Regions from separate parts of the Streptomyces sp. NPDC018026 genome, predicted to be linked through region 1. Evidence: riboswitches for the same ligand, from Rfam matches in the RefSeq annotation. Region 1 holds a riboswitch; the other holds the start of a gene.
What was found. A riboswitch is a leader RNA that binds a small molecule or an ion and turns the genes downstream of it on or off. The one in region 1 is predicted to bind glycine.

Region 1 (9,197 bases):
CTGCCGCTGGGCTCCGCCCTCCTGGTCGTGCGCCGCGGTCCGAACTCGGGCAGCCGCTTCCTGCTCGACGGCGAGCTGACCACCGCCGGCCGTCACCCGCAGAGCGACATCTTCCTGGACGACGTGACGGTCTCGCGCCGGCACGTGGAGTTCCGCCGCAGCCCGGACGGGTCGTTCACGGTCGCCGACGTCGGCAGCCTGAACGGCACCTATGTCAACCGGGAGCGCATCGACCAGGTCGCCCTGTCGAACGGTGACGAGGTGCAGATCGGCAAGTACCGGCTGGTGTTCTACGCGAGCCAGCGGGGTTACTGACCCGCCCCCGGGCCTGCGCCCGGGGAACCTCCAGGGAAGGTCCATGTTTCAAACACCGAGCGGCGGTGCCGGGCAAGGCGCCGCCGCCACGGACAGTGGGCTGATGAGCATCGGCGCAGTGCTGAACGCGCTGCGTGACGAGTTCCCCGACATCACCATCTCCAAGATCCGTTTCCTGGAGTCGGAGGGCCTCGTCGAGCCGCGGCGGACCCCGGCCGGGTATCGCAAGTTCGGCGCGCACGACGTCGAGCGGCTCGGCCAGGTGCTGCGCATGCAGCGGGACCACTACCTGCCGCTCAAGGTGATCCGTGAGCACCTGGACGCCGTGGAGCGCGGCGAGGCCGTGGCGCTGCCGCGGGTCGGCCGGCAGCGGGACGGGGAGGCGGCCGCGCCCGAGCCCGCCGAGAGCCCGACGGTGGCCCGGATCGGGCGGGACGAGCTGCTGGCCACGGCCGGGATCGGCGAGCAGGAGCTGAAGGAGTGGGAGTCGTACGGGCTCCTCGCTCCGCTGCCCGACGGGGCGTACGACGCCGAGGCGGTCACCGTGGCGTCGCTGGTGGTGCAGCTGGGGCGGTTCGGGATCGAGCCGCGGCACCTGCGGGTGATGAAGGCCGCCGCCGACCGCGAGGCCGGGCTCGTGGATCAGGTGGTGGCTCCGCTGAAGCGCCACCGCAACCCGCAGACCAGGGCACACGCAGAAGCCCGCACCAAGGAGCTGGCGGGACTCGCGGTGAAGCTGCACGCGGCGCTGGTGCAGACCGCTCTGGGCGTGCGGCTGCCCTGAAACGGGCGGACCGGCGACCCGGATCGCCCACCCCGATCCCGGCCCGACTACCCAAACGTCCCGGGCACGGCCTAGGGTTGCTGTGTGAACGAGCTCGATGTCGTAGGTGTCCGGGTCGAGATGCCCTCCAACCAGCCGATCGTGCTGCTGCGCGAGGTGGGCGGCGACCGTTACCTTCCCATCTGGATCGGACCGGGGGAGGCGACGGCGATCGCCTTCGCCCAGCAGGGCATGGCTCCCGCACGGCCGCTGACCCACGACCTCTTCAAGGACGTGCTGGAAGCCGTCGGCCAGGAGCTCTCCGAAGTACGCATCACCGACCTGCGCGACGGGGTCTTCTACGCCGAGCTGGTCTTCGCGAGCGGGGTCGAGGTCAGCGCCAGGCCGTCCGACGCCATAGCGCTGGCATTGCGCACCGGTACGCCGATCTACGGCAGCGACACGGTCCTCGACGACGCCGGTATCGCCATTCCGGACGAGCAGGAGGACGAGGTGGAGAAGTTCCGCGAGTTCCTCGACCAGATCTCGCCCGAGGACTTCGGGACCAGCAATCAGTGAGACGCGGGCCCGTCCGGGCACATCCGGCTAGCCTTTCCCGGGATCGGACACGGGAAACCACTCGTAGGGTGATTATCACTCGGCGTGCCGAGTGTGGCGATCGTTGACGCACCCTTGGTGACTGCCTACCTTCGAGGAGGCAGGTCAAGGACGGAGGTCGGCGTGAGAATCAGCGGCGACGGTACGGTTGGGGGTGGCCCCGGGCACAGCCTCGGGGCAGGCGGTCCGTACCCTCCCCCGGGCTCCCGGCTTCGCGCAGGCGCGGGCCACGCCCAGCACGGTGTTGCGGCCGATCCCGGTCCGCAGCGACCGGCAGCCGTGCCGACCAGCGGAGGGGCGACGTCCATGGCGTCCGAGCAGATCGGCTACCGAGGGCCGACGGCCTGCGCGGCCGCCGGCATCACCTACCGGCAACTCGACTACTGGGCCCGCACCGGCCTCGTCGAGCCCAGCGTACGGCCCGCGCACGGTTCCGGGACGCAGCGGCTGTACAGCTTCCGCGACGTGGTCGTGCTGAAGATCGTCAAACGCTTCCTCGACACCGGTGTGTCCCTGCAGAACATCCGCACCGCCGTCCAGCACCTCGGGGAGCGCGGCTTTCGCGACCTGGAGCGGATGACGCTGATGAGCGACGGCGCCACCGTCTACGAGTGCACCTCGCCCGAGGAGGTGCACGCCCTGCTCCAGGGCGGGCAGGGCATCTTCGGGATCGCCGTCGGCGTGGTGTGGCGGGACGTGGAGAGCGCGCTGTCCCAGCTGCACGGCGAGCGGATCGACACGGGGGAGACGCTGGTCGGGCACAATCCGGCCGACGAACTGGCCCGGCGGCGGAACAACCGGGCGGTCTGACCCCGCCGCGCCCCGGAGCCGTTCGGTGAGGGCATTGTCAGTGGCGTAGGGCAGCATCGGAGATGTGAGAACCGCGCCCACGATCCTGCATCTCGACATGGACGCCTTCTTCGCCTCGGTGGAGCAGGCGTCCAAGCCGAGCCTGCGCGGGAAGGCCGTCGTGGTGGGCGGCCTCGGACCGCGCGGTGTGGTCGCCACCTGCTCGTACGAGGCGCGGGTGTTCGGGGTGCACTCCGCGATGCCGATGGGCCAGGCCCGCCGGCTCGCGCCGCACGCGGCCTACCTCGTGCCGCGCTTCGAGCTCTACCGGTCGATCAGCGAGCAGGTGATGCGGCTGCTGCGGGAGCTGTCGCCGCTGGTGGAGCCGCTGAGCCTGGACGAGGCCTTCGTGGACCTGGACGCCGGCGGGGCGGCCCGGGACGCGGAGTCGGCGCGAGTGGCCGGGGCGAAGCTGCGCACGGACATCCGCACCGTCACCGGCCTCACCGGATCCGTGGGCCTCGCCGCCTCCAAGATGCTCGCCAAGATCGCCTCGGAGGCGGCCAAGCCCGACGGACTGGTGCTCATCCCGCCGGGGACCGAGCGGGCCATGCTGGCGCCGATGACGGTGCGGACGCTGCCCGGGGTGGGACCGGCCACGGGAGACCATCTGCGGCGGGCGGGGATCACCACGGTCGGCGAGATCGCCGAGGCGGGCGAGGACGAGCTGGTGCGGCTGCTGGGCAAGGCGCACGGCCACGCGCTGTACGCCATGGCGCTGGCGCGGGACGAGCGTCCGGTGGTGGCCGAGCGGGAGACCAAGTCGGTGTCCGTGGAGGACACCTACGACGTGGACATCCACGACCGGGTGCGGGTCGGCGTCGAGGTGGCGCGGCTGGCGGAGCGCTGTGTGCGGCGGCTGCGCGCCGCCGGCCTGTCCGGGCGGACCATCGTGCTCAAGGTGCGCAGATACGACTTCTCCACGCTCACGCGCTCCGAGACCCTGCGCGGTCCCACCGACGATCCCGCGGTGGTGCGGGAGGCGGCCGCCAGACTGCTGGACTCGGTGGACACCACGGGCGGCGTGCGGCTGCTCGGGGTGGGGGTCAGCGGGCTCGCCGACTACACGCAGGAGGACCTGTTCGCGCAGGCGGCGGGGGACCGGGCGGAGGAACCGGCCGAGGAGCCCGGGACCGAGCCCGCCGAGGAGCACAGCGCCTCGCCCGCCGAGCGCCGGTGGCCGTCGGGGCACGATGTGCGGCACACGGAGCTGGGGCACGGCTGGGTCCAGGGCAGCGGTCTGGGGCGGGTCACCGTGCGCTTCGAGACGCCGTACTCGGAGGTCGGGCGGGTGCGGACCTTCCCGGTGGACGACCCGGAGCTGACACCGGCGGATCCGCTGCCGCTGGTCGCCGGCACGGAGGGCGGCGAGGGCGGTCAGCCGTCGTCGTTGCCCGTGCCGGCCAGCTTGCCGAAGTCGTGGTCGGGAGGCGGGGGAGCGGCCGATACGTCCAGCCCGTAGTGGTGGTAGAGCTGGAGTTCCTGTTCCGGCGAGAGGTGGCGGCCGACGCCGAAGTCGGGCGCCTCCTTGATCAGCCCCCGGTCGAAGGGCACCCGCAGGGTGCCGTCGACCAGCTCGCTGGGCTCCAGCGGGACGAAGGCGTCCCTGCTGAAGAGACCGGTTCGTATCGCCGCCCACTCGGGGACGCCGGTGGCATCGTCGAGGTAGACCTCGTCCACGGTGCCGATCCTGGTGCCGTCGCGGTCGAACGCCTTGCGGCCGATCAGGTTCCGCGGATCGATGTCAGTACGCACGGGGCCCTCCACTTGATCGCACCACTGGGCCGGACTGGGGTCGCACACCAGCCGCCTAATCATCCGTAAGTACTACAAAAGAGCACAAGTGCCCGGTCGGCCACTCGAAGTCCGTGCCGCGACCTCGCTGGTACGCTGGCAAACGGCTGCTGACCCCGCGCGGGAGAGTCCTCCGGACACCACCGGAGGCGCCGAAGGAGCAAATCCTCCCCGGAATCTCTCAGGCTCACGTACCGCACGGACGAGGTCACTCTGGAAAGCAGGGCGGGTGTCGACGGCTTCCGCTCTCACCGACGGTGAAAGCCGGGAGAGCCCCAGGGCTCACCCGGTGAAGCTCTCAGGTTGAGATGACAGAGGGGGAGGCCGTCCGGGTACCCGCGCCGTGGTGCCCCTCGAAGGTCGTCAGACCAGGAGGCCTCCGCAATGACCGCCCATCGCACTCCGCTCTCCGAACTCGAACAGGCCATGCCCTTCGAGCAGCGCCACATCGGCCCCGACCACGAGGCCCGGGCCAAGATGCTCGCGCAGGTCGGTTACGGTTCGCTCGACGAACTGACGGCCGCCGCGGTGCCGGATGTGATCAAGAACGCCGACGCGCTGGACCTGCCGGGCGCGCGCTCCGAGGCCGAGGTGCTGGCCGAGCTTCGCTCGCTCGCCGACCGCAACCAGGTCCTCGACTCCATGATCGGCCTCGGCTACTACGGCACCTTCACCCCGCCGGTGATCCTGCGCAACGTCATGGAGAACCCGTCCTGGTACACGGCGTACACGCCCTACCAGCCGGAGATCTCCCAGGGCCGTCTCGAAGCGCTGCTGAACTTCCAGACGATGGTCGCCGAGCTGACCGGCCTGCCCACCTCCGGCGCCTCGCTGCTCGACGAGGGCACCGCCGCCGCCGAGGCGATGGCCCTCTCCCGGCGCATGGGCAAGAACAAGAAGGGCCTCTTCCTGGTCGACGCGGACGCGCTGCCGCAGACCGTCGCCGTGATACGGACCCGCGCCGAGCCGACCGGCGTCGAGGTCGTCGTCGCCGACCTGAGCGAGGGCATCCCGGCCGAGGTCGCCGAGAGGGAGATCAACGGCGTCCTGATCCAGTACCCGGGTGCCTCCGGAGCCGTCCGCGACATCCAGCCGGTGATCGACCGGGCGCACGAGCTCGGCGCCCTCGTCACCGTCGCCGCCGACCTGCTCGCCCTCACGCTCCTCACCTCCCCCGGCGAGCTGGGCGCGGACATCGCCGTGGGCACCACCCAGCGATTCGGCGTGCCGATGGGCTTCGGCGGACCGCACGCCGGTTACATGGCCGTGCACGAGAAGTTCGCCCGCAGCCTCCCCGGCCGCCTGGTCGGCGTCTCCGTGGACGCCGACGGCAACAAGGCCTACCGCCTGGCCCTGCAGACCCGCGAGCAGCACATCCGCCGCGAGAAGGCCACCAGCAACATCTGCACCGCGCAGGTGCTGCTCGCCGTCATGGCCGGTATGTACGCCGTCTACCACGGCCCCGAGGGCCTGCGGGCCATCGCCCGCCGCACCCACCGGTACGCCACCATCACCGCCGCCGGCCTCGCCGCGGGCGGCGTCGAGATCGTCCACGGCGCCTACTTCGACACCGTCACCGCGCGGGTGCCCGGCCGGGCCGGCGCGATCGTGCACGCCGCCCGCGAGAACGGCATCAACCTGCGGCTCGTCGACGCCGACCACGTGTCCTTCGCCTGCGACGAGACCACCACGCGCGCCCAGGTCGGCGGCGTGTGGCACGCCTTCGGCGTCGAGGGCGACATCGAGTCGCTGGACGCGGAGGCCGGGGAGACGCTGCCCGAGGCGCTGCTGCGCACCGACGACTTCCTGACCCACCCCGTCTTCCACCAGCACCGCTCCGAGACCGCGATGCTGCGCTACCTGCGCCGCCTCGCCGACCGGGACTACGCGCTGGACCGCGGCATGATCCCGCTGGGCTCCTGCACCATGAAGCTCAACGCGACCACCGAGATGGAGCCGGTCACCTGGCCCGAGTTCGGCGCGCTGCACCCCTTCGCGCCCGCCGAGCAGGCGCAGGGCTACCTCACCCTCATCCGTGAGCTGGAGGAGCGGCTGGCCGAGGTCACCGGGTACGACAAGGTCTCGCTCCAGCCCAACGCCGGGTCGCAGGGCGAGTTCGCCGGACTGCTCGCCGTGCGCGGCTACCACCGCGCCAACGGCGACGAGCAGCGCACCGTCTGCCTCATCCCGTCCTCCGCGCACGGCACCAACGCCGCCAGCGCCGTGATGGCCGGCATGAAGGTCGTCGTCGTCAAGACCGCCGAGGACGGCGAGATCGACGTCGAGGACCTGCGGGCCAAGATCGAGAAGCACCGCGACGAGCTGGCCGTGCTGATGATCACCTACCCGTCCACGCACGGCGTGTTCGAGGAGCACGTGGCCGACATCTGCGCGCAGGTGCACGACGCGGGCGGCCAGGTCTACGTCGACGGAGCCAACCTCAACGCCCTGGTCGGCCTCGCCAAGCCCGGCCACTTCGGCGGCGACGTCTCCCACCTGAACCTGCACAAGACCTTCTGCATCCCGCACGGCGGCGGCGGTCCCGGCGTCGGCCCCGTGGGCGTGCGGTCGCACCTGGCGCCGTACCTGCCCAACCACCCGCTGCAGCCCGCGGCCGGGCCGCAGACGGGCGTCGGCCCGATCTCGGCGGCGCCGTGGGGCTCGGCCGGCATCCTGCCGATCTCCTGGTCCTACGTCCGGCTGATGGGCGGCGAGGGCCTCAAGCGCGCCACCCAGGTCGCCGTGCTGTCCGCCAACTACATCGCCAAGCGCCTGGAGCCGCACTTCCCGGTGCTCTACAACGGCCCCGGCGGGCTGGTCGCGCACGAGTGCATCATCGACCTGCGCCCGCTGACCAAGGCCACCGGCGTGAGCGTCGACGACGTCGCCAAGCGGCTGATCGACTACGGCTTCCACGCGCCGACGATGTCCTTCCCGGTGGCCGGCACGCTGATGATCGAGCCGACCGAGTCCGAGGACCTGGCCGAGCTGGACCGGTTCTGCGAGGCGATGATCGCCATCCGCGCGGAGATCGAGAAGGTCGGCTCCGGCGCCTGGCCCGCCGACGACAACCCGCTGCGCGGCGCCCCGCACACCGCGGACGCGCTCGGCGGTGAGTGGGACCACGCGTACACACGCGAGGAGGCCGTCTTCCCGGCCGGCGTGTCCGCCGCCGACAAGTACTGGCCGCCGGTGCGCCGCATCGACCAGGCCTACGGCGACCGGAACCTGGTCTGCTCCTGCCCGCCGCTGGACGCGTACGAGGACTGAGTCCCGCCAGGAAAGTCAGAGAGGTCCCGTCCGGGCCGCGGTGCCCGGACGGGGCCTCTCGGCGTCTCAGGCGTCTCAGGGAGTGGCGAGCGACACCTCCGTCGACTTGACCAGCGCGACGACGGGAGCGCCCACGGACAGTCCCAGGTCGTCGGCGGCCTGCCGGGTGACGGCCGCGGTCAGCTCGGCACCCTCGACGGCGACCGCGACGGTGGCCATCGCGGCACCGGTGGTCAGGGCGGTGACGGTGCCCGGCAGCCGGTTGCGGATGGACAGCCCCTCCACGCGCCCGGTGGCAAGGGCCACCTCGGTGGACTTCACGAGGGCCCGCACGGCGGTGCCGGGGGCGAGCGCCAGGTCCTCGGCGGACTCCCGGGTGATGGCCGCGGTGAGGTCCTGGCCGCCGGAGAGACGGACGGCGACCGTCGCCATGGCCTCGCCCGGGGTGACGGCGGTGACGGTGCCGGGGAGCTGGTTGCGGATGCTCAGGCTCATGGGGGCACCGTAGCCCGGTGCGGGCGTCGCGCCGGGTACGCGTGCGTCCGCGTCGCCGATCGGGCAGGGCCGGGTGCCGGTCGCGACGGGCCGCGGGGAAGAGCCGGTGGACGCGGGGTTGGCCGTTGGGTATAACGCGATATAGCGTTAGTGTGCCGCAGTGGAGGGGGCGTTCGCGGGACGCCCCGGGGAGATCGGGGTCGAGCTATGTCGGTGCAGCCCACACAGGACGGCGTAATGCCCGCACTCCGTGCCTCGCACACGGACCGGGACCGGGCCGTGGACCTCCTGAGCGCCGCCGCGGGCGAAGGCCGGCTGACGCCGGAGGAGCTGGACGAGCGGGTGGGCGCGGCGCTCGTCGCGCGGACCCAGGGGGAGCTCGCCGCCCTCACCGCCGACCTGCCGACGGCGGCCGACGCCCGCCCGGTCGCCGCCGCCAAGGACGTCGTCCGCATCGAGCAGGAGGGGGCGTCCACCCGGCGGGGCGAGGGCTGGGTGGTCCCACGGCGGATGGAGATCCGATCGGCCTGGGGCGAGGTGACCCTCGACCTCGCCCGCGCCGTGATCGCGCACGACACCCTCCACATCGACCTCGACATGCGGGCCGGGGCGCTGAAGGTCGTGACCCGGCCCGGCATCGTGGTGGACACCGACTCCCTGGTGACCAGCTTCGCCGAGGTGAAGACGCCGCGGACCGGCGACACCGGGGCGCCCGTGGAGCTGAGGGTGGAGATCACGGGGGCGATCAGCTGGGGTCAGGTCGTGGTGCGAACGCCGCGCCGCAGGCTCGGGCGCCGGGCGTAGCGGCATCGGCGGGAGTCCTGAGCGGGAGGGTGACCGGCGGGAGACCTCAGTGGGAGGGTGCCGCCGGGGCGGGCGGGGGCGGCGGCGCCGTGCTGGAGCGGACGATCAGCTCCGTGCCCAGCTCGATCCGCGGCGGGTCCGGACGCTCGCCGCGAGTACGGCGGAGCACCGTGCGCGCGGCCTCCCTGCCCATGTCGGCCAGCGGCTGGCGCACGGTCGTCAGGGGCGGGGCCGACCAGCGGACCTCCGGAAGGTCGTCGAAGCCGACGACGCTCAGGTCCTGCGGCAC
Region 2 (9,197 bases), on a different contig from region 1:
AACGGTGATGAAGATCGCCACACCGGGGACCACCATGTACATGGGGTCCGACTTGTAGTAGTCGATCGCGCTCGAGAGCATCTGCCCCCACGACGACGTGGGCGGCTTGACGCCCACACCCAGGAAGCTGAGCGCCGCCTCGGTGAGGATGTTGGTGGGGATCATCATCGTCGTGTACACGATGATCGGCGCCACCAGGTTGGGCAGCAGTTCCTTGAAGAGGATGTAGAACCGTCCGGCCCCCAGCGACCGGGCCGCCTCGACGTACTCCCGTTCGCGCATCGAGAGTGTCTGACCGCGGACCACGCGACCGATGTAGGGCCAGCCGAAGAAGCCGATGACCACGATCATCATGAGCAGGCGCACGCCCGTGCCGCTCAGTCCGAGCATGTTGTCCGGCATGACGGAGACCAGGGCGATGATGAAGAGCAGCTGCGGGAAGGCCAGCAGGCCGTCCATGATCCGGCAGATGAGGGAGTCGACCCAGCCGCCGAAGAAGCCCGCGAGGACACCGAGGACGGTGCCGAGGACCACGGCCACCATCGCGGACAGGAAGCCGACCAGCAGCGAGATCCGGGCGCCGTGGACGATGCGGGCGAAGATGTCGCGGCCGTTGACCGGCTCCACGCCGAGCCAGTGCTCGCCGCCGAGGCCGCCCAGGGAACCCGTGGGGGTACCGAACAGCGGGTCGATCATGTCCTCGTTGTACGCGTTGGGGTCCTGCCCGTAGAGCGAGGTGATCAAGGGCGCGAACACGGCGACCACGACGAGGACCAGCACGACGATGCCGCCCGCGAGGGCCAGCTTGTCCCGCTTCAGGCGCTCCCAGGCGATCCGGCCCAGGGAGCGCCCTTGTACCGACTTGGCCTCGGCGCCGGCAACCGCCGCTTCCTCTGCCGCACTCGGGGCCGCTTCCGCGGTCGGCTCGTGCAATGGTGCCGTCATCTGGCAGGGACCCCTCTCAACCGGCGGTAGCCGGCCCGCACTTGCCGCTGTAGCGGCGTGATCAGTCCGTCGTACAAAGAGGCGAGCATCCACCCCTTGTTGCGGGAGTCTTCAACGCTTTGGCGATCTGTAGCCAGACTTGACGGGGAATGGATGCGCAACCGTGATGCTGTTTGAGGTGTTCCGTTATCCGGACAGTGGGTAACGGGGGCCGGACACGGGCGAGTTGGGACATCGGGGACAAGGTGGCGCTTTGCGTCGTCATCTACGCGCGAAGATCGCCTCTGCCGACCGGAGGACCGACCCCGCCGCCGTCAGTACCGGCTACCGGCCGGAGGGTATCCGTACCCGCCCGCCGGCGCCTGGGCGGGGGCCGGAGCGTGGGCCTCGCGGTCGTAGAACGGGCGCGCGTTGGCGCGCAGCCACAGCGCGACCGGGTCGTCGGTGTCGGTCATCGCCACCGTCGACACCGGCAGCCCGTCCGGCACCGCGCCGACGGACTGCTGCATCATGGCGCGCACCGCGTCGACGGCCGGCGGGGAGGTGTCGTACACGTCCAGGCCGATGGCGAGGTACGGCGCGCCCAGCGCGGGCTGCACCCAGGCGCGGCGCAGCGCGCGGACCGCCGGGGTGCGGTGGGCGTTCTGCGCGAGCAGGGCGTAGAACTGGGGGATCTCGATGGCCGGTTCGGACAGCCGCAGCGGCCCGGCGGGCTGACGGTCCAGGCCGGAGGCGATGCGGCGCAGGTCGAGCCAGGGGATGCCGACGCCGCCGCCGGGGGCGTGCGGATTGAGCCACAGGCCGTAGTGGTCCGGGTACAGGGCGCGGGCCACCTCCAGGCCGTCGACCACTTCGTACGACCGGTTCCAGCCGCTGGCCGAGAGCTCCTGGGCGGAGGTCACGCAGGGCGCGTAGCCGTAGCCCTCGATCTCCATGTTCCCGTACTGGGCGTCCGGGGAGCCGGCCTGGCCGTGCCACAGCAGCATCCAGACCTGGCCGGAAGTGGGGGTGGCGAGGGCGCGCAGCAGGGCCTCGTAGGCGTCGTAGCGCCCGGGCGTCACCTGGCGCAGCATGTGCTCGACCTGTCCGGTCGTGGTGCCGCTGGCGCTCACGCGTATCGCCCCTTCGAGAAGTTCCCCCGGTGTTGGGACCAGCTTAAGGCTCCGCCGGGTGCGGGGGAGGTCTGGAGCTCGGGGTGTGCGGTCCTTGTTCGGCTGCGGCGCCGTCGTGGCTTGTCGCGCAGTTCCCCGCGCCCCTGACGGCGTTTCCCATACCGGTGTTTACAAGTCACCGTTGTAGAAGGGCCTGACCTTCTCCCGCATCCAGTCGCAGACCGGGTCCTGGGCCGCTTCCAGGAGGACCAGGTTGACCTGGTACTTCAGGGGGGACTTGGCGAGGGCTCGGCCGAGGGCGTCCAGGGGGAGGGTGCGGGCGTCGTCCTCCCAGTGGGTCAGTTCGACGCCGACGAACAGGACCGGGTCGGCGGTCTCGACGGCGGCCAGGCAGCGGCGCGCGCTGCGTACGACGCCGGTGGCGGCGAACTCGGCGGAGGCCGCGGCCAGGAAGTCCACCGGGTCGTCCTGCCAGTCCGGCTCGAAGAGGCGGACCCGGCCGCCGGAGGAGGGCCCGTCCAGCGGGGTGCGCCCGGCCCGGCACAGCTCGGCCACGGCGGGCGGCGGCAGCGGGATGCCGACCACGCCCTCCGGGTTCACCGCGATGCCGACCTGCGGGGGCAGGCCGCGGGCGAACTCCGCGGCGGGGGCGACGGTGTACGCCATGTGCGCGCCCGCGACCTGGCGCAGCTGCTCCTCCGAGCTGAACACCGGCACGTAGGCCTGGCCGTCGATCTCCAGCGACGGCAGGTCGAGGGGGCCGCTGTGCGGGCCGCCGCCGTTCGGCAGCGGGATCCACAGGAAGCTGCGGCCGAGGACCTCCACGATCCGGCCGCCGGCCGCCGGGATGCCGAGGGAGGCGGACAGCACCTCCTCCAGCTCGTTGCCTGGCCATCCGCCGTGCGGGTGGGGGTGCGTCTGTGCCGGGAAGTCCATCTGCCTACCTACCGCCTGCCTGGTACCGCCGTTCGTGGCTGAAAGGCTAACCCGTTCGGCCCCGGGGCCCTACCGTGCGTCACCCCGTGAAGGCGATCCGCCGCAGGGTGTCGGCCGCCGCCCGGTCGAGGACGACCGCCGAGGAGCAGCCCGCGGGCAGCGTGCCCTCGGTCACCGCGCGCAGCAGGCGGGAGTTGGCCGCGCGGTGCCGCAGGAACGCGTACCGCGACACGCCCCGGCCGCGCTCGCGCTGGCCTGCCAGGGCCTCGCCGGGGGCGACGTCGAGCAGCAGCAGGTGCAGGGTGCCGTCCCGGCGCCGGGCCTCGCGGGCCAGCCAGCCGCGCACCCAGGCCTGGGTGCCGCAGTCGTGCACGACGACGCCCTCGCCGGAGCGCAGCGCGCGGCGCAGTCCGGCGTAGTGGGCGAGGCGGACGAGGGGGCGGTAGAGCGGGTACGGCAGGAGACGCGGCATGCGGCGGTCCCAGCGGTCGCGGGTGTCCTGGGAGTCGATGCGGCCGCCGCGCACGGTGCGCCGCATCAGCGTGGACTTGCCGCTGCCGGGCAGGCCGGTGATCACCACCAGGTCCCGGGGTCCGAAGAGCAGGGCGTGCGGGCTGCGGCCGTCGCGGTCTCTGAGGTCGCGGACGACGGGTGCGGTCAGCGGGGCGCATGCCTCGGGGGCCGGGGCGGCCGGCTGCTTGGGCAGCGCGAGTCCCGAGGTCGTGGCGTACGCCGTGGTCCTGTTCACCGTGATCGTCCTCCCCTGGGGCGGTACACGAGTACCTCCCCGTCGAGTGTAAAGAGAAGGTAATGCGCGGGTCTCGCGTTTTCGTTCGCTTACTGCCACAAGCCGGTTACAGATCACGGTCTGCCACGGATCGCCCGGGCATGCAATGATGGCGGCGCCAACTGCATACCGGCCGTTTGAATCCGCGCGGGAGAGTCCCCGGCCGCGCCGGGGCGCCGAAGGAGCAAGTCCCTCCCTTGAATCTCTCAGGCCCCGTTACCGCGCGGGCGAGGCACATCTGAAAAGCGGACCGCCCCCGACGGCGGTCCCACCCAAGGTGCAAGCCCTGATCGCCGTACTCCGGTGGCCGTGGCGAACCTCTCAGGTTCCGATGACAGATGGGGAGGACCGACCTCGCCACGTCCTGTCCTGGGAGACGACCGACCGATGAGCAGTACCGAACCGCGCCGTACCGCGCTCGACGCCACGCATCGCGCGCTGGGCGCGACGATGACCGACTTCGCCGGCTGGGACATGCCCCTGCGCTACGGCTCCGAGCGCGAGGAGCACGTCGCGGTGCGCACCCGCGCCGGTCTCTTCGACCTGTCGCACATGGGTGAGATCACCGTCACCGGGCCGCAGGCGGCCGAGCTGCTGAACTTCGCGCTGGTCGGCAACATCGGCACCGTGAAGCCGGGCCGGGCCCGCTACACCATGATCTGCCGCGAGGACGGCGGCATCCTGGACGACCTGATCGTCTACCGGCTCGACGACACCGCGGCCGTGTCTGCTCACTACATGGTGGTCGCCAACGCCTCCAACGCCCAGGTCGTGCTGGACGCGCTGACCGAGCGGGCGGGCGGCTTCGACGCCGAGGTGCGCGACGACCGCGACGCCTACGCGCTGCTCGCCGTGCAGGGCCCTCAGTCCCCGGGCATCCTCGCGTCGCTCACCGACGCCGACCTGGACGGCCTGAAGTACTACGCCGGTCTGCCCGGCACGGTCGCCGGCGTCCCGGCGCTGATCGCGCGCACCGGCTACACCGGCGAGGACGGCTTCGAGCTGTTCGTGAAGCCGGAGCACGCCGTCGAGCTGTGGCAGGCGCTGACCAAGGCGGGCGAGGGCGCCGGACTGGTCCCGTGCGGCCTGTCCTGCCGGGACACGCTCCGCCTGGAGGCGGGCATGCCGCTGTACGGCAACGAGCTGTCGACCGCGCTGACCCCGTTCGACGCCGGGCTGGGCCGGGTGGTGAAGTTCGAGAAGGAGGGCGACTTCGTCGGGCGCGCCGCGCTGACCGAGGCCGCTTCCCGGGCGGAGCAGAACCCGCCCCGCGTCCTGGTCGGCCTGGTCGCCGAGGGCCGCCGGGTCCCGCGCTCCGGGTATCAGGTCGTCGCGGGTGGCGAGGTGATCGGCGAGGTCACCTCCGGCGCCCCGTCCCCGACGCTGGGCAAGCCGATCGCCATGGCGTACGTCGACGCGGCGCACGCGGCCCCGGGCACCGAGGGCGTCGGCGTGGACATCCGGGGCAGCCACGAGCCGTACGAGGTCGTGGCGCTGCCGTTCTACAAGCGCCAGAAGTAGACACTGGGCGACACCGGCCCCCCGGTGGACACCGGGCGGCGTCGGCCCCCGGTGGACACTGGGCGGCGTCGGCCCCGGTGTCCCCGGCGGCGTCGGCCCCGTGTGACGTACCGCCCCACCACCCCCTTCACCAGCCACTTCCTCGCGTACAGGAGAATTCAGGCCATGAGCAACCCCCAGCAGCTGCGCTACAGCAAGGAGCACGAGTGGCTGTCGGGCGCCGAGGACGGCGTCTCGACGGTCGGCATCACGGAGCACGCGGCCAACGCGCTCGGTGACGTCGTCTTCGTCCAGCTCCCCGAGGTCGGCGACTCGGTGACCGCGGGCGAGACCTGCGGCGAACTGGAGTCGACCAAGTCCGTCTCCGACCTGTACTCCCCCGTCTCCGGTGAGATCACCGAGGTCAACGAGGACGTCGTCAACGACCCGTCGCTGGTGAACAGCGCCCCCTTCGAGGGCGGCTGGCTGTTCAAGGTGAAGGTCACGGACGAGCCGGCCGACCTGCTCTCCGCCGACGAGTACACCGCCTTCGCCGGCGCCTGAGGAGTCACGATCGCATGTCGCTTCTGAACACACCCCTGCACGAGCTGGACCCGGACGTCGCCGCCGCCGTCGACGCCGAGCTGGACCGCCAGCAGTCCACCCTCGAGATGATCGCCTCGGAGAACTTCGCCCCGGTCGCGGTCATGGAGGCCCAGGGCTCGGTCCTCACCAACAAGTACGCCGAGGGCTACCCCGGCCGCCGCTACTACGGCGGCTGCGAGCACGTCGACGTGATCGAGCAGATCGCCATCGACCGGGTCAAGGCGCTCTTCGGCGCCGAGCACGCCAACGTGCAGCCGCACTCGGGCGCCCAGGCCAACGCGGCCGCGATGTTCGCGCTGCTCAAGCCCGGCGACACGATCATGGGTCTGAACCTCGCCCACGGCGGGCACCTGACCCACGGCATGAAGATCAACTTCTCCGGCAAGCTCTACAACGTCGTCCCCTACCACGTCGGCGACGACGGCCAGGTCGACATGGCCGAGGTGGAGCGCCTGGCCAAGGAGACCAAGCCGAAGCTGATCGTGGCGGGCTGGTCGGCCTACCCGCGTCAGCTGGACTTCGCCGCCTTCCGCAAGGTCGCGGACGAGGTCGGCGCGTACCTGATGGTCGACATGGCGCACTTCGCCGGTCTGGTCGCGGCTGGCCTGCACCCGAACCCGGTGCCGCACGCCCACGTGGTCACCACCACGACCCACAAGACCCTGGGCGGCCCCCGCGGCGGTGTGATCCTCTCCACGGCCGAGCTGGCCAAGAAGATCAACTCCGCCGTCTTCCCCGGTCAGCAGGGTGGTCCGCTGGAGCACGTGGTGGCCGCCAAGGCCGTCGCCTTCAAGGTCGCCGCGAGCGAGGACTTCAAGGAGCGCCAGGGCCGTACGCTGGAGGGTGCCCGCATCCTGGCCGAGCGCCTGGTGCGGGACGACGCCAAGGCGGCGGGCGTCTCCGTCCTGACCGGCGGCACGGACGTCCACCTGGTCCTGGTGGACCTGCGTGACTCCGAGCTGGACGGCCAGCAGGCCGAGGACCGACTCCACGAGGTCGGCATCACGGTCAACCGCAACGCCGTCCCGAACGACCCGCGTCCGCCGATGGTGACCTCCGGTCTGCGCATCGGTACGCCGGCCCTGGCGACCCGCGGCTTCACCGCCGAGGACTTCGCCGAGGTCGCGGACGTGATCGCCGAGGCGCTGAAGCCGTCCTACGACGCGGAGGCCCTCAAGGCCCGGGTGAAGACCCTGGCCGACCGGCACCCGCTGTACCCGGGTCTGAACAAGTAGACACCGCGTCCGGGGGACGGGGCGCCGCATCCGCCACAAGCGGCCGGGCGCCCCGCCCCTCGGCACCCCCTCCGCACCACCCCCGTTCTGAGGAGTCCCCGTGGCCATCTCGGTCTTCGACCTGTTCTCGATCGGCATCGGTCCGTCGAGCTCGCACACGGTCGGCCCGATGCGCGCGGCCCGCATGTTCGCCCGCCGCCTGCGCAACGAGGAGCTGCTGGACTCCGTCGCCTCGGTCCGCGCCGAGCTGTACGGCTCGCTCGGCGCCACCGGCCACGGCCACGGCACCCCCAAGGCGGTGCTGCTCGGCCTGGAGGGCGACTCGCCGCGCACGGTGGACGTGGAGACGGCCGACACCCGCGTCGAGACGATCCGGTCCTCCGGCCGCATCAGCCTCCTCGGCGACCACGAGATCGCCTTCTCCTACGACGACGACATGGTCCTGCACCGCCGCAAGGCCCTCCCCTACCACGCCAACGGCATGACGCTGTGGGTGTACGACGCCGAGGGCGCCGAGGTGCTGACCAAGACCTACTACTCGGTCGGCGGCGGCTTCGTCGTCGACGAGGACGCGGTGGGCGCGGACCGCATAGTCCTGGACGACACCGTCCTGAAGTACCCCTTCCGCACCGGCGACGAGCTGCTGCGCCTGGCCCGGGAGACGGGCCTGTCCATCTCCGCCCTGATGCTGGAGAACGAGCGGGCCTGGCGCGACGAGGACGAGATCCGCGAGGGCCTGCTGGAGATCTGGCGGGTGATGCGGGCGTGCGTGGAGCGCGGCATGACCCGCGAGGGCATCCTGCCGGGCGGCCTGAAGGTCCGCCGCCGCGCCGCGAACACCGCGCGCAAGCTGCGCTCCGAGGGCGACCCGCAGGCCCTGGCCATGGAGTGGATCACGCTCTACGCGATGGCCGTGAACGAGGAGAACGCCGCCGGCGGCCGGGTCGTCACCGCCCCGACCAACGGCGCGGCCGGCATCATCCCCGCGGTCCTGCACTACTACGTGAACTTCGTGCCCGGCGCCGACGAGGACGGCGTGGTCCGCTTCCTCCTCGCCGCCGGCGCCATCGGCATGCTCTTCAAGGAGAACGCCTCCATCTCCGGCGCCGAGGTCGGCTGCCAGGGCGAGGTCGGCTCCGCCTGCTCGATGGCGGCGGGCGCCCTCGCCGAGGTGCTCGGCGGCACTCCGGAGCAGGTGGAGAACGCCGCCGAGATCGGCATGGAACACAACCTCGGGCTCACCTGCGACCCGGTCGGCGGCCTGGTCCAGATCCCCTGCATCGAGCGCAACGGCATGGCCGCGGTCAAGGCGGTCACCGCGGCCCGGATGGCGATGCGCGGCGACGGCTCGCACAAGGTCTCCCTCGACAAGGTCATCAAGACCATGAAGGAAACCGGCGCCGACATGTCGGTCAAGTACAAGGAGACGGCCCGGGGCGGGCTGGCGGTGAACATCATCGAGTGCTAGGGCCGCCGCGGAGACGGCGCGGCCATGCGGATCTTCGGTACCAGGACCAAGCTCAGGCCGTACGCCTCGCCATGGAGGACGCCGTCAAGCGACACCGGCGGCGATCGCGGCATACGACGGCACAACCACGCCGCTGCGAAGCCTCGGGGGTCAGGCACCGGTGTGGAGGTAAGCGGCCCACAGGAAGGGGACTTTGGCGCGGTCGAGCGCGCCCGGCAGGTCGTGGCCGTCGCGCAGGCCGCGTACCGCCTGGTGGAGTGCCCAGGCCGAACGGCCGGTGTCCAGCGCCCCGGTAGGGGTGCGCAGGTGGGTGTAGAAGGCGTCGGCAACGGCGGCGGCCGTCTGGTCCCTGATCTCCCACAGGGTGCCCACCACATGGGGGAAGCCGGCGAGCTGGAAGGCGGAGGTCAGGTGGATGGACTCTTCGATCAACTCGACGTTGCTGACGGCCGCGGTGCGGCAGGCGGACAAGTAGGCCAACTGGGCGTGGCCGAGGCGGACGGGGGCCAGACTGGCGACGGTGAACGGGTCGGACGCGTGGTCGTGGAGCAGGAGCAGGCTCCTGGAGGGGTCGGCGGGGTGGCTGGCACCGTGGCAGGCGAAGTGCG

Region 2: linked by a shared signal. The riboswitch ahead of gcvT (glycine cleavage system aminomethyltransferase GcvT) and the one ahead of gcvP (aminomethyl-transferring glycine dehydrogenase) in region 1 are both predicted to bind glycine.

Annotation. Positions count from the first base shown of each region.
Region 1 is NZ_JBIRFY010000008.1:389,671-398,867, reverse strand. It holds gene ACH4D3_RS26010 (FHA domain-containing protein) at 1-315, shown strand, start outside; gene ACH4D3_RS26005 (MerR family transcriptional regulator) at 359-1,099, shown strand; gene ACH4D3_RS26000 (bifunctional nuclease family protein) at 1,184-1,657, shown strand; gene ACH4D3_RS25995 (MerR family transcriptional regulator) at 1,820-2,506, shown strand; gene ACH4D3_RS25990 (DNA polymerase IV) at 2,571-4,007, shown strand; gene ACH4D3_RS25985 (PRC-barrel domain-containing protein) at 3,923-4,300, opposite strand; glycine riboswitch at 4,451-4,546, shown strand; gene gcvP (aminomethyl-transferring glycine dehydrogenase) at 4,724-7,609, shown strand; gene ACH4D3_RS25975 (molybdopterin-binding protein) at 7,685-8,104, opposite strand; gene ACH4D3_RS25970 (DUF1707 domain-containing protein) at 8,342-8,908, shown strand; gene ACH4D3_RS25965 (LacI family DNA-binding transcriptional regulator) at 8,955-9,197, opposite strand, start outside.
Region 2 is NZ_JBIRFY010000006.1:43,582-52,778, forward strand. It holds gene ACH4D3_RS19940 (ABC transporter permease) at 1-945, opposite strand, end outside; gene ACH4D3_RS19945 (enhanced serine sensitivity protein SseB C-terminal domain-containing protein) at 1,260-2,057, opposite strand; gene ACH4D3_RS19950 (enhanced serine sensitivity protein SseB) at 2,226-2,993, opposite strand; gene ACH4D3_RS19955 (AAA family ATPase) at 3,073-3,741, opposite strand; glycine riboswitch at 3,919-4,012, shown strand; gene gcvT (glycine cleavage system aminomethyltransferase GcvT) at 4,168-5,301, shown strand; gene gcvH (glycine cleavage system protein GcvH) at 5,467-5,844, shown strand; gene glyA (serine hydroxymethyltransferase) at 5,859-7,121, shown strand; gene ACH4D3_RS19975 (L-serine ammonia-lyase) at 7,222-8,589, shown strand; gene ACH4D3_RS19980 (CHAT domain-containing protein) at 8,740-9,197, opposite strand, start outside.